2 regions of the Terrisporobacter glycolicus ATCC 14880 genome follow, and region 2 is predicted to be linked to the other one. Evidence: a T-box and tRNA genes for the amino acid it is inferred to sense, from the RefSeq annotation. Region 2 holds a T-box; the other holds one or more tRNA genes.

Region 1 (6,709 bases), 450 kb from region 2:
TGTGTGACTGCGTACTTTTTGTAGAACGGGCCAACGAGTTACGTTACCTAGCAAGGTTAAGCACTTAAGGTGTGGAGCCGCAGCGAAAGCGAGTCTTAACTGGGCGTATAGTTAGTTGACGTAGACCCGAAACCGGGCGACCTATCCATGGGCAGGTTGAAGCGAAAGTAAAATTTCGTGGAGGACCGAACCCACGAGCGTTGAAAAGCTCGGGGATGACCTGTGGATAGCGGTGAAATTCCAATCGAGCCCGGAGATAGCTGGTTCTCTCCGAAATAGCTTTAGGGCTAGCCTCAAGATTTAGAGAAACGGGGGTAGAGCACTGAATGTCCTAGGGGGTATTGCACTTACCGAAGACTATCAAACTCCGAATACCGTATTCTTATGCTTGGGAGTCAGACTGTGGGTGATAAGATTCATAGTCAAAAGGGCAACAGCCCAGATCGTCAGCTAAGGTCCCTAAATGTACGTTAAGTGGTAAAGGATGTGGGATTGCACAGACAACCAGGATGTTGGCTTAGAAGCAGCCACTCATTTAAAGAGTGCGTAATAGCTCACTGGTCGAGTGATCCTGCGCCGAAAATTTCCGGGGCTAAAACGTACTACCGAAGCTACGGCATCATTTATGATGGGTAGGAGAGCTTTCTATATGGATTGAAGCATTACCGTAAGGAGATGTGGACTGTATAGAAGTGAGAATGTTGGCATGAGTAGCGAGATGTGGGTGAGAATCCCACAGGCCGTAAACCCAAGGTTTCCAGGGGAAGGTTCGTCCGCCCTGGGTTAGTCAGGACCTAAGCCGAGGCCGAAAGGCGTAGGTGATGGACAACAGGTTGATATTCCTGTACCACCAATAACCGTTTGAGAAATGGGATGACACAGTAGGATAAGCTAACCGCACTGTTGGTTATGTGCGGGCAAGTATTGAGGCAGTTCAGGTAGGCAAATCCGCCTGAATAATGCTGGGGTACGATGCGGAGCGAAATTTAGTAGCGAAGTAGCTGATTTCACACTGTCGAGAAAAGTCTCTATCGAGGTTAAAGGTGCCTGTACCGCAAACCGACACAGGTGGGTGAGGAGAGTATCCTAAGGCCAGCCAGAGAACTGTTGTTAAGGAACTCGGCAAAATGACCCCGTAACTTAGGGAGAAGGGGTGCCATGGAAACATGGCCGCAGAGAATAGGCCCAAGCGACTGTTTACCAAAAACATAGGTTTCTGCTAAGTCGCAAGACGATGTATAGGAGCTGACGCCTGCCCGGTGCTGGAAGGTTAAGGGGATCTGTTAGGGTAACCGAAGCAGTGAACTTAAGCCCCAGTAAACGGCGGCCGTAACTATAACGGTCCTAAGGTAGCGAAATTCCTTGTCGGGTAAGTTCCGACCCGCACGAAAGGCGTAACGATTTGGGCACTGTCTCAACAACAGACTGGGTGAAATTGTAATACCGGTGAAGATGCCGGTTACCTGCGACAGGACGGAAAGACCCCATGGAGCTTTACTGTAGCTTGACATTGAGTCTCGGTGCTACATGTACAGGATAGGTGGGAGGCTATGAAGCATGGACGTCAGTCTGTGTGGAGCCATCCTTGGGATACCACCCTTGTAGTACTGGGATTCTAACCAGCTGCCTTGAATCAGGTAGTGGGACACTGTCAGGTGGACAGTTTGACTGGGGCGGTCGCCTCCTAAAGAGTAACGGAGGCGCTCAAAGGTTCTCTCAGTACGGTCGGAAATCGTACGTAGAGTGTAAAGGCAGAAGAGAGCTTGATTGCAAGACATACAGGTCGAGCAAGGACGAAAGTCGGACTTAGTGATCCGGTGGTACCGCATGGAAGGGCCATCGCTCAACGGATAAAAGCTACCCTGGGGATAACAGGCTGATCTCCCCCAAGAGTCCACATCGACGGGGAGGTTTGGCACCTCGATGTCGGCTCATCACATCCTGGGGCTGTAGTAGGTCCCAAGGGTTGGGCTGTTCGCCCATTAAAGTGGTACGCGAGCTGGGTTCAGAACGTCGTGAGACAGTTCGGTCCCTATCCGTCGCAGGCGTAGGAAATTTGAGGAGACCTGTCCTTAGTACGAGAGGACCGGGATGGACGTACCGCTGGTGTACCAGTTGTTCTGCCAAGGGCATAGCTGGGTAGCTAAGTACGGAAAGGATAAGCGCTGAAAGCATCTAAGCGCGAAGCCTACTTCAAGATAAGATTTCCCACCGTAAGGTTAAGACCCCATGAAGACTACATGGTTGATAGGTCAGAGGTGGAAGTGTGGTAACATATGTAGCTTACTGATACTAATAGGTCGAGGACTTGACCAAAATAAACCTAAAGGTTAATATCGCCAACTAAATCTTTGATTATATAATTATAAGGAAGGTTTCAGTTGCTAAAAATAGTTAATGAAAACATTAAATGTTAGCAGTTTTGAAAGTATTAAAAATTTTCAAAAAAGTGTAACAAAAAGTTGACAATTATATATACAAATGTTAATATAATACTTGTCTAACGAAACATTTAAAATTATGTGGTTATTATAGCAAAGAGGATACACCTGTTCCCATTCCGAACACAGAAGTTAAGCTCTTGAGCGGCGATGGTACTTGGAGGGCGACCTCCTGGGAGAGTAGCACGTAGCCACGTAATATTCCAAGGTAGCTCAACGGTGGAGCACTCGGCTGTTAACCGATAGGCTGAGGGTTCGAGTCCCTCCCTTGGAGCCAAAAAACAAAATTTAAAATAACATGGCTCATTGGTCAAGCGGTCAAGACACCGCCCTTTCACGGCGGTAACAGGGGTTCGATTCCCCTATGAGTCACCATTATGGGACCATAGCTCAGCTGGGAGAGCACCTGCCTTACAAGCAGGGGGTCACAGGTTCGAGCCCTGTTGGTCCCACCATTAAAACATATAAATGCGGCCTGGTAGTTCAGTTGGTTAGAATGCCAGCCTGTCACGCTGGAGGTCGAGGGTTCGAACCCCTTCCAGGTCGCCATAAATATTTAACACTATGCTGGTGTGGCTCAACGGTAGAGCAGCTGACTTGTAATCAGCAGGTTGTAGGTTCGATTCCTATCACCAGCTCCAAAATTCTTAGGAGGATTTCCCGAGCGGCCAAAGGGGGCAGACTGTAAATCTGTTAGCGATGCTTTCGGTGGTTCGAATCCACCATCCTCCACCAAAGAAGTTTATGCGGGTGTAGCTCAATGGTAGAGTTCCGGCCTTCCAAGCCGGCTGTGAGGGTTCGATCCCCTTCACCCGCTCCATTTTAAATATGGGTGCATAGCTCAGCTGGATAGAGCAACGCCCTTCTAAGGCGTGTGTCCGGGGTTCGAATCCCTGTGCGCTCACCATATACTGGGGATTAGCCAAGTCGGTAAGGCACATGACTTTGACTCATGCATGCGTAGGTTCGAGTCCTGCATCCCCAGCCATACAAATATGACTCATTAGCTCAGTCGGTAGAGCACTTGACTTTTAATCAAGGTGTCCGGAGTTCGAATCTCCGATGGGTCACCATTAAAAATTGGAGAGGTGTCCGAGTGGTTTAAGGAGCTGGTCTTGAAAACCAGTGATGCTTAACGGCACCGTGGGTTCGAATCCCACCCTCTCCGCCAAAATATGGAGAAGTACTCAAGTGGCTCAAGAGGATCCCCTGCTAAGGGATTAGGCTGGATTAAACCGGTGCGAGGGTTCGAATCCCTCCTTCTCCGCCAGTTTTTACGAGGTGTAGCGCAGTTTGGTAGCGCACTTGGTTTGGGACCATGGGGCCGGGGGTTCGAGTCCCTTCACCTCGACCAGAATAATATGGACCATTAGCTCAGTTGGTTAGAGCGCCCGGCTCATAACCGGTAGGTCTGGGGTTCGAGTCCCTGATGGTCCACCATATTTAATATAGGGGTGTAGCTCAGTTGGTAGAGCGTCGGTCTCCAAAACCGTGCGCCGGGGGTTCGAGTCCCTCCACCCCTGCCAGAAAAATTTAAAACAGTATTTTACTAATTTATACTTCGAGGTGTAGCGCAGTTTGGTAGCGCACTTGGTTTGGGACCATGGGGCCGGGGGTTCGAGTCCCTTCACCTCGACCAAAATTAGGGCTTATAGCTCAGGTGGTTAGAGCGCACGCCTGATAAGCGTGAGGTCGCTGGTTCGAGTCCAGCTAGGCCCACCATTTGCCCAGATAGCTCAGTCGGTAGAGCAGGGGACTGAAAATCCCCGTGTCGGTGGTTCGATTCCGCCTCTGGGCACCACAAAGAACTTTGAAAATTAAACAGTAGGTTAACAATAAATTAATTCTTTAAGAATTAAACTGAAACAACAAACAAACCAAGCCAGATATTCAGATAATGATTAGTCTGAGCGATGGACAACTTTTTTATGAGAGTTTGATCCTGGCTCAGGATGAACGCTGGCGGCGTGCCTAACACATGCAAGTCGAGCGATTCACTTCGGTGAAGAGCGGCGGACGGGTGAGTAACGCGTGGGTAACCTGCCTCATACACATGGATAACATACCGAAAGGTATGCTAATACAGGATAACATAAGAGATTCACATGTATCTCTTATCAAAGCTCCGGCGGTATGAGATGGACCCGCGTCTGATTAGCTAGTTGGTAAGGTAACGGCTTACCAAGGCGACGATCAGTAGCCGACCTGAGAGGGTGATCGGCCACATTGGAACTGAGACACGGTCCAAACTCCTACGGGAGGCAGCAGTGGGGAATATTGCACAATGGGCGAAAGCCTGATGCAGCAACGCCGCGTGAGTGATGAAGGCCTTCGGGTCGTAAAACTCTGTCCTCAAGGAAGATAATGACGGTACTTGAGGAGGAAGCCCCGGCTAACTACGTGCCAGCAGCCGCGGTAATACGTAGGGGGCTAGCGTTATCCGGATTTACTGGGCGTAAAGGGTGCGTAGGTGGTTTCTTAAGTCAGGAGTGAAAGGCTACGGCTCAACCGTAGTAAGCTCTTGAAACTGGGAGACTTGAGTGCAGGAGAGGAAAGTGGAATTCCTAGTGTAGCGGTGAAATGCGTAGATATTAGGAGGAACACCAGTAGCGAAGGCGGCTTTCTGGACTGTAACTGACACTGAGGCACGAAAGCGTGGGGAGCGAACAGGATTAGATACCCTGGTAGTCCACGCCGTAAACGATGAGTACTAGGTGTCGGGGGTTACCCCCCTCGGTGCCGCAGCTAACGCATTAAGTACTCCGCCTGGGGAGTACGCTCGCAAGAGTGAAACTCAAAGGAATTGACGGGGACCCGCACAAGTAGCGGAGCATGTGGTTTAATTCGAAGCAACGCGAAGAACCTTACCTAAGCTTGACATCCTTTTGACCGATGCCTAATCGCATTTTTCCCTTCGGGGACAGAAGTGACAGGTGGTGCATGGTTGTCGTCAGCTCGTGTCGTGAGATGTTGGGTTAAGTCCCGCAACGAGCGCAACCCTTGCCTTTAGTTGCCAGCATTAAGTTGGGCACTCTAGAGGGACTGCCAGGGATAACCTGGAGGAAGGTGGGGATGACGTCAAATCATCATGCCCCTTATGCTTAGGGCTACACACGTGCTACAATGGGTGGTACAGAGGGCAGCCAAGTCGTGAGGCCGAGCTAATCCCTTAAAGCCATTCTCAGTTCGGATTGTAGGCTGAAACTCGCCTACATGAAGCTGGAGTTACTAGTAATCGCAGATCAGAATGCTGCGGTGAATGCGTTCCCGGGTCTTGTACACACCGCCCGTCACACCACGGAAGTTGGGGGCGCCCGAAGCCACTTAGCTAACCCTTTTGGGAAGCGAGTGTCGAAGGTGAAATCAATAACTGGGGTGAAGTCGTAACAAGGTAGCCGTATCGGAAGGTGCGGCTGGATCACCTCCTTTCTAGGGAGAATTAACCTACTGTTTAATTTTGAGGGTTCTTTATGAAAACTCAAGATATGTTGAAAAAAATCGACATGGGGGTGTAGCTCAGCTGGGAGAGCACTTGCCTTGCACGCAAGGGGTCAGGAGTTCGATCCTCCTCATCTCCACCATTAGTACTTATTTAATAAGTGCTTTAGTACTTTGAAAACTGCATAACATTTAGTGATATGACATTATAAAAGAAGAAGATAAACTTCTTAAAAAATATATCATATAAAGAAGATAACTTTTAAAAATATCAAATTTAATAACTGGTCAAGTTATTAAGGGTGTAGGGCGAATGCCTTGGCACTAGGAGCCGATGAAGGACGCGATAAGCTGCGATAAGCTTGGGGGAGTTGCACGTAAACTGTGATCCCAAGATTTCCGAATGAGGAAACTCACTTAGAGTAATGTCTAAGTATCGTATAGTGAATACATAGCTATGCGAGGGGAACCCGGGGAACTGAAACATCTAAGTACCCGGAGGAAGAGAAAGAAATTCGATTCCGTAAGTAGCGGCGAGCGAACGCGGAACAGGCCAAACCAGTGAAGTTTTCTTCACTGGGGTTGCGGACATATCATAACGAAGAGGCTATTGTAGACGAAGAGAGTTGGAAAGCTCCGCTATAAAGTGTAAAAGCCACGTAGTCAAAACAAGAAGACTTCAGATATGATCCAGAGTACCACGGGACACGTGAAACCCTGTGGGAAGCAGGAGGGACCATCCTCCAAGCCTAAATACTACCTAGTGACCGATAGCGTATAGTACCGTGAGGGAAAGGTGAAAAGAACCCCGGGAGGGGAGTGAAAGAGAA
Region 2 (6,709 bases):
CACTGATGCTATAGTTGCTTGTGGCACTACTGGGGAAGCCAGCACTATGAATGACGAAGAACATTTATTAGCAATCAAAACTATTGTTGATGCTGTTGATAAAAGGGTTCCTGTAATAGCTGGAACAGGTGGAAACGACACTGCTCACTCCATCTATATGAGTCAAGAAGCTGAAAAATTAGGTGCAGATGCTCTTTTAATTATAACTCCTTACTATAATAAAGCTAATAAATCAGGACTTAGAAAACACTTTGTATCTATTGCAAATAGTGTTAAACTTCCTATAATTTTATACAATGTTCCTTCACGTACAAAGGTTAATATACCACCTGCTCTTGTTGCTGATTTAGCTAGAAATGTGGATAATATTGTAGCTCTTAAAGAAGCTTGTGGAGATTTAGCTCAAGTAGCTGAAGTTTGCAGATTAGTTCCAGAAGGCTTTGCTGTGTATTCTGGTAATGATGACTCAATACTTCCTCTACTTTCTCTAGGAGGATCTGGAGTTATATCAGTTCTAGCTAATATTTGTCCACAGGAAACTCATGATTTAGTATCTAAGTTTATGGATGGCGATGTAGAAGGCTCTAGAAGATTACAATTAGGTATGAAACCTTTAATAGATGCTTTGTTTATAGAAGTAAATCCTATACCAGTAAAAACTGCTGTCAATTTATTAGGATTTAATGTGGGAGATTTAAGACTTCCTCTAGCTGAAATGGAGGAACAAAATTTAGAAGTTTTAAAAAGAGAATTAGTTAATTTTGGACTAAAAATACAGGAGGCAACATGTTAAGAGTAATTATAAATGGTTATAGCGGTAGTATGGGTAAAGTTTTAACTAAATGTGTTAATGAAGATAGTGAGCTACAACTTGTTTGTGGTGTATCTAGAGATGAATTAGATGTTCCATTCAAAACTTACCATAAAATTAGTGAAGTAGAAGAAAGTGCTGATATCATCATCGATTTTTCTCATCACTCTACTATATATGATGTTTTGGATTATGCTACAAAAACAAAAATTCCTTTAGTAATAGCAACTACAGGGTTTAATGATGAAGAATTAGGTGAAATAGAAAAAGCTTCGGCTATTATTCCTATTTTCCACTCTTCTAATATGTCTCTAGGTGTAAATGTCCTAGTTAAATTAGTTAAAGAAGCTGCCAAAGCTCTTAATGGGTTTGACATAGAAATAATAGAAAAACACCATAATAAAAAACTAGATTCACCTAGTGGCACAGCTGTTATGATAGCTAATGGAATTAAAGATGTTTTGCCAGAAAGTGAATGCATATATGGAAGATATGGTCGCTCTGAAAAGAGAAAGCCTACTGAAGTTGGTATTCATGCCATAAGAGGTGGAACCATAGTAGGTGAACACACTACTATATTCGCTGGTCATGATGAAGTTGTAGAAATAAAACATACAGCTCAATCTAAGGATATTTTTGCAAAAGGAGCTATTACTGCTGCAAAATTCTTAGTAAATAAAGAAGCTGGATATTACAACATGAACAATATGTTAGACTAAAACTAGACAAAATTTGGAGGAGAACGATGGTTAACTTAAATGATGCTTATGAAATAGCTAAATATATAAAAGATGCTGAAAAACAAACACCTGTAAAAGTTTATATTTCAGGTGATATAAAAATAGAAAAAAACGACAAATACAAAGTATTTGGTCAAGAGGGTTCTTATATTTTAATTGGTGATTATAAAACTATAATGAAAGATGTGGAAAACTTTAAATCTTCTGTGGATGATATTCATATAGAATATGATAGAAGAAATTCAGCTATCCCTCTTTATAATTTCTTACATGCTGAGGCTAGAATTGAGCCAGGTGCATTAATAAGAGATATGGTTACAATAGAAAAAAATGCCGTAATTATGATGGGTGCGGTAATAAATATAGGTGCTGTTGTTGGTGAAGGATCTATGGTGGATATGAACGCTGTAATAGGCGCTAGGGGAATGCTTGGTAAGAATGTACATCTTGGGGCTTGTTCTGTCGTTGCTGGTGTTCTTGAGCCACCTTCTGCTACTCCTGTTATAATTGAAGATGATGTATTAATCGGTGCAAATTCAGTTATTCTTGAAGGTGTGAGAGTTGGTAAAGGTTCTGTTGTTGCTGCAGGCTCTGTCGTTACAAAAGATGTTCCTCCAGGTGTTGTAGTAGCTGGCTCTCCTGCTAGAATAATTAAGAATAAAGATGAAAAAACTGCTGACAAAACAAAGGTAATGGAAGATTTAAGAAAATTAGATTAATCTAAAAATAAAGTTAATAAAAGGAATAAGCTGATTTTCAATCAACTTATTCCTTTTTATATTCAAATCCAAATAATTTAAATATAAAGTAAATAATTATTATCCAACAAAATTCATCAATATAGGTACTAACATAACTGTTAAGACACCAGAAATACCTATAGACAGAGATGACATAGCACCTTCCACCTCTCCCATTTCTAGGGCTTTACTTGTACCCATAGCATGAGCTGCTGTACCCATAGCTATTCCTTTTGATACAGGGTGCTTTATCTTTCCTATTTTTAATACTAAATCGCCTAATATGTTTCCAAATATACCTGTTGCAATTATACAAACAACAGTTATAGATTCCACTCCACCTAAAGCATTAACTAATGATACTCCCATTGGTGTTGTAATTGATTTTGGTAAAATAGAGTAAACTATTTCGTTATTTGTTAAAGTTAATTTTCCTATAACAGTTATTATTATAAAAGAAGTAACTACTCCTACCACAATTCCAATTAAAATTTCTTTTATATGCTTTTTAAATAAATCAAACTGTCTGTAAAGTGGTACCGCTAAGACTACTGTAACAGGTCCTAACATAAAATTCATTATGTCTGCACCTATTTTGAAGTTTTCATAAGGTATATTTGTAATTTTTAAAAATAATATAATTAGTATTATGCATATTAATAAACCATTAAATATAGGTTTTTGGGCCTTTTTCTGTATAAACAAACCTATATTATAAAAAGCTAAAATTGTTACAAGTCCAAATAATTGTGTATTTAATATCTGCTCCATTTACTATCTCCTATCCCTCTTACTATGCAAATCTTTCTTCTGATTCTTCTTCCTCTATTTCTACTTTCTTTTTATGAATCATAATATCTACTGTTTTACCTGTTACCAGCATAATAATCATCGTTGCAGCAGTTGCGCTTAATAATAAAACTACTATATTATCTCCTATCAAACCTAATGAGTTTATAAGAGATACACCTGCTGGCACAAAAAATATAGCCATGTTATTAAGTAGAAAATCTGATACTTCTCTTATAGTTTCTTCTTTTATTATTTTAAATTGAAGCAATAAGAATAAAATTATCATTCCTACTATTGTTCCAGGAATTTTAATAAAATCACTACATAGAGAACTGATTAATTCTCCTCCTGCCCATATTCCAAATATAATTCCTAATTGATTAAATATTTTCATACTACCGTCCTCTTCTTTTGAATTTAATATAAAAATTATACAACATGATTTCATTTATATAAATATGAATATATAAATTTTATTTTTCATATTTTAACATTATATATAATATCTTCACCATATTTATATTATCATAGTGAAAGGAGTAATTACAAAAAATCAGGAAAAAATAAAAGGCATCGTTAATAAACAACACCTTTTTATCTATTCTTATAAATCTTTAAAGTATTCTATTCCCATAGCTTCTCTTACTTCTTTTAAAGTATGAGCAGCTACTTCTCTAGCATTTTCACTACCTTTTCTTAACACTTCATATAAATATGCTTTATCTTTTTCTAATTCTGATCTTCTTGCTCTTATTGGAGCTAATTCAGCTTGAAGTACTTCGTTTAAGTATCTTTTTACTTTAACATCTCCAAGACCACCTCTTCTATAGTGGGCTTTTAACTCTTCTACGTAAGCTTTGTCTGTACAGAAAGCATCCAAATAAGTGAAAACTGTATTATTTTCAACACATCCTGGATCTTCAACTCTTATATGATTAGGATCTGTAAACATGCTCATAACTTTCTTTTTAACTGTTTCTTCGTCATCACTTAGGTATATAGCATTTCCTAATGATTTACTCATTTTAGCCTTACCATCTATTCCTGGCATTCTTCCTTCTATTCCTTCTGGATACATTCCTTCTGGTTCAACTAATAATTCACCATATGTGTTATTAAAGCTTCTTACAATCTCTCTAGTTTGCTCTATCATTGGTTTTTGATCGTTACCTACTGGAACTAAATCAGCTTTAAAAGCAGTTATATCAGCTACCTGACTCACTGGGTAAACGAAAAATCCTGCTGGTATTCCTTCTCCAAATCCTTTTTGTTTGATTTCATCCTTAACTGTAGGGTTTCTGCTAAGTCTAGCTACTGTAACTAAGTTTAAGTAATACACTGTAAGTTCTGCTAACTCTGGTATTTGTGACTGTATAAATATATTAGTTTTCTCTGGATCTAATCCTACTGCTAAGTAGTCCATAGTAACTTCCATTACGCTATTTATTATTTTTTCTGGATTTTTTGCATTATCTGTTAAAGCTTGTTGGTCAGCTATCATAACAAACATATCGTATAGTCCTGAATTTTGTAATGCTACTCTGTTTTTTAATGAACCTGTATAATGACCTAAATGAAGTTTTCCTGTAGGTCTGTCTCCTGTTAATATTATTTTTTTACTCATTTCTTCATCTCCTTATGATATTTATAGTTTTCAGTATTCTCTATAATAAAAAAACTCCGTCCTAAAACTATAGGACGGAGTGTTATATCCGCGTTGCCACCTAAATTGTGTACTATAAAAATACACCTCTCAATTCTTGGTACTATCATACCTCAACTGCTGTAACGTGCAATTCACGGTAAAGTCTACTCTCAAATAGATTTCAATTTACTCCTAAAAGGTCCATTCATTAAATCTTTCTTGCTGAGATTCCACCATCCTCAACTCTCTATATTGAATCTTAATTTAACTACTCTTCCTTATCATGGGATTTATTATATGATTTTCTATCTTAATATTATTATCTTTTAATTTAAATGTCAATAAATTTACTTATTATATATTATTAATCAGTATTACCATTGTTTACAATAAAAATTCATTTTTATACTTCATAAATATATATTAGGTTGAAATTGCTCTTCATTAATCTTATAACTTAGATATTATATTACGTATCACATTAAAATTAGGGTATTATAATTTTATATAGCTAAATAAATAACAAGGAAGTGGTTGAAATGGAAATATATACACTAGGTCATTCTAATTACCCTTTTAATAAATTCATAGAGATATTAAAGAAATACAATATAAATTGTGTAGTTGATATAAGGGCTATCCCATATTCAAAGTATAATACTCAATATAACAAAGAATTTTTTCAAACAAACTTAAAAAGATTAGGCTATACCTATATTTATATGGCTGATGAATTTGGTGCTAAAAGAAAAATTAGAGTAAGTTATAATAATGAAGGATATGCCGATTTTGCTAAAGTTATATTAGAAGATGACTTTAATAAAGGTATAGAAAGATTAAAAATAGGTTGTGACAAAGGCTATAAGATAGTCTTACTTGGTGCCATGCAAGAGCCTATAAGATGTCCTCGTGCCATATTAGTTGGAAAAGAATTAGTTAAAGAAGGATTTGATGTAAAACATATAATGCATGAAGGTAATTTGAATACACAAAAAGACTTGGAAGAACTTTTACTAGAAAAATATTTTCATCAAAGAAATCAACTTACCATAGATACTTTATTTGGTAATTATATGAACAATGAAAATATGATTGAAGAAAGTTATAAGCTTGCCAATAAAGAGATTGGATATAGAATAGAAAAATTAAACAATAAATAAATCTTTCAAACATATTGACTTATCATCAACAAATTCAGACAAAATTCAAGGGTGTAACATTTTTGTTACACCCTTTCATCTTACTATCTATCTTGATCTGTTACTACAAATACATAAGGTATATTTCTATAATAGTCACCATAGTTTAATCCGTAACCTACAACAAATTTATCTTCTATTGTAAATCCGCAGTAATCAGGTTCTAAGTCTACTTCTCTTCTACTTGGTTTATCTAATAATACACAACATTTTATACTTGCTGGATTTTTAGATTTTAAATGATTCATTACATGACTCATAGTATGTGCTGAATCTGTTATATCATCAACAACTAATACATCATATCCCTCTAAATCAGACTTTATGTCATTAACTATTTGAACTCTTCCACTAGAAGCAGTTCCATGTCCATAGCTTGAAGTTGTCATAAATTCTATTCTTACTGGTACATCTAAAGCTCTAACTAAATCTGAGCAGAAAATAAAGCTACCTTTTAATAGAGATACGACCATTAATTTCTTACCTTGGTAATCTTTTGAAAGTTCTTTACCTAATTCTTTTATTCTATCTTTTAACTGTTCTTCCGAGCATAGAACTTCCCATACTTTTTTATCAATATCCATTGATTAACCTCCTAAATAAATGATGATATTTCCATTTTATAAAAGATTAACTTCTTTTGCAAGATAGTTTTAGTCAACTTTATTCATATCGTTCATTACATTTAATATTATTTCGTCTGTTATTTGCATTCCTTTATCACTAACTCTACCTAAGTTTTGTATAGATTGCTCAACTTGTGTACCAACTATACCATTTAG

Evidence for each region. The T-box of region 2 lies ahead of trpS (tryptophan--tRNA ligase). A T-box ahead of a tRNA ligase gene usually reads a tRNA of that ligase, here a tRNA-Trp.
Region 1: it has a tRNA-Trp gene. The T-box ahead of trpS (tryptophan--tRNA ligase) is inferred to sense a tRNA for this amino acid. The anticodon was not compared.

What each region holds. Positions count from the first base shown of each region.
Region 1 covers NZ_CP117523.1:3,936,517-3,943,225, reverse strand. Annotated here, with positions in the region: rRNA gene TEGL_RS19195 (23S ribosomal RNA) at 1-2,316, shown strand, start outside; rRNA gene rrf (5S ribosomal RNA) at 2,522-2,638, shown strand; tRNA gene TEGL_RS19185 (tRNA-Asn) at 2,644-2,718, shown strand; tRNA gene TEGL_RS19180 (tRNA-Glu) at 2,742-2,816, shown strand; tRNA gene TEGL_RS19175 (tRNA-Val) at 2,821-2,896, shown strand; tRNA gene TEGL_RS19170 (tRNA-Asp) at 2,914-2,990, shown strand; tRNA gene TEGL_RS19165 (tRNA-Thr) at 3,008-3,082, shown strand; tRNA gene TEGL_RS19160 (tRNA-Tyr) at 3,092-3,176, shown strand; tRNA gene TEGL_RS19155 (tRNA-Gly) at 3,188-3,261, shown strand; tRNA gene TEGL_RS19150 (tRNA-Arg) at 3,272-3,348, shown strand; tRNA gene TEGL_RS19145 (tRNA-Gln) at 3,354-3,429, shown strand; tRNA gene TEGL_RS19140 (tRNA-Lys) at 3,439-3,514, shown strand; tRNA gene TEGL_RS19135 (tRNA-Ser) at 3,524-3,612, shown strand; tRNA gene TEGL_RS19130 (tRNA-Ser) at 3,619-3,711, shown strand; tRNA gene TEGL_RS19125 (tRNA-Pro) at 3,719-3,795, shown strand; tRNA gene TEGL_RS19120 (tRNA-Ile) at 3,805-3,881, shown strand; tRNA gene TEGL_RS19115 (tRNA-Trp) at 3,892-3,967, shown strand; tRNA gene TEGL_RS19110 (tRNA-Pro) at 4,004-4,080, shown strand; tRNA gene TEGL_RS19105 (tRNA-Ile) at 4,087-4,163, shown strand; tRNA gene TEGL_RS19100 (tRNA-Phe) at 4,167-4,242, shown strand; rRNA gene TEGL_RS19095 (16S ribosomal RNA) at 4,366-5,870, shown strand; tRNA gene TEGL_RS19090 (tRNA-Ala) at 5,947-6,022, shown strand; rRNA gene TEGL_RS19085 (23S ribosomal RNA) at 6,166-6,709, shown strand, end outside.
Region 2 covers NZ_CP117523.1:342,800-349,508, reverse strand. Annotated here, with positions in the region: gene dapA (4-hydroxy-tetrahydrodipicolinate synthase) at 1-793, shown strand, start outside; gene dapB (4-hydroxy-tetrahydrodipicolinate reductase) at 787-1,530, shown strand; gene dapD (2,3,4,5-tetrahydropyridine-2,6-dicarboxylate N-acetyltransferase) at 1,557-2,270, shown strand; gene TEGL_RS01900 (LrgB family protein) at 2,370-3,062, opposite strand; gene TEGL_RS01895 (CidA/LrgA family protein) at 3,085-3,477, opposite strand; gene trpS (tryptophan--tRNA ligase) at 3,688-4,707, opposite strand; T-box leader at 4,775-5,022, opposite strand; gene TEGL_RS01885 (DUF488 family protein) at 5,268-5,888, shown strand; gene hpt (hypoxanthine phosphoribosyltransferase) at 5,972-6,511, opposite strand; gene TEGL_RS01875 (serine dehydratase subunit alpha family protein) at 6,581-6,709, opposite strand, start outside.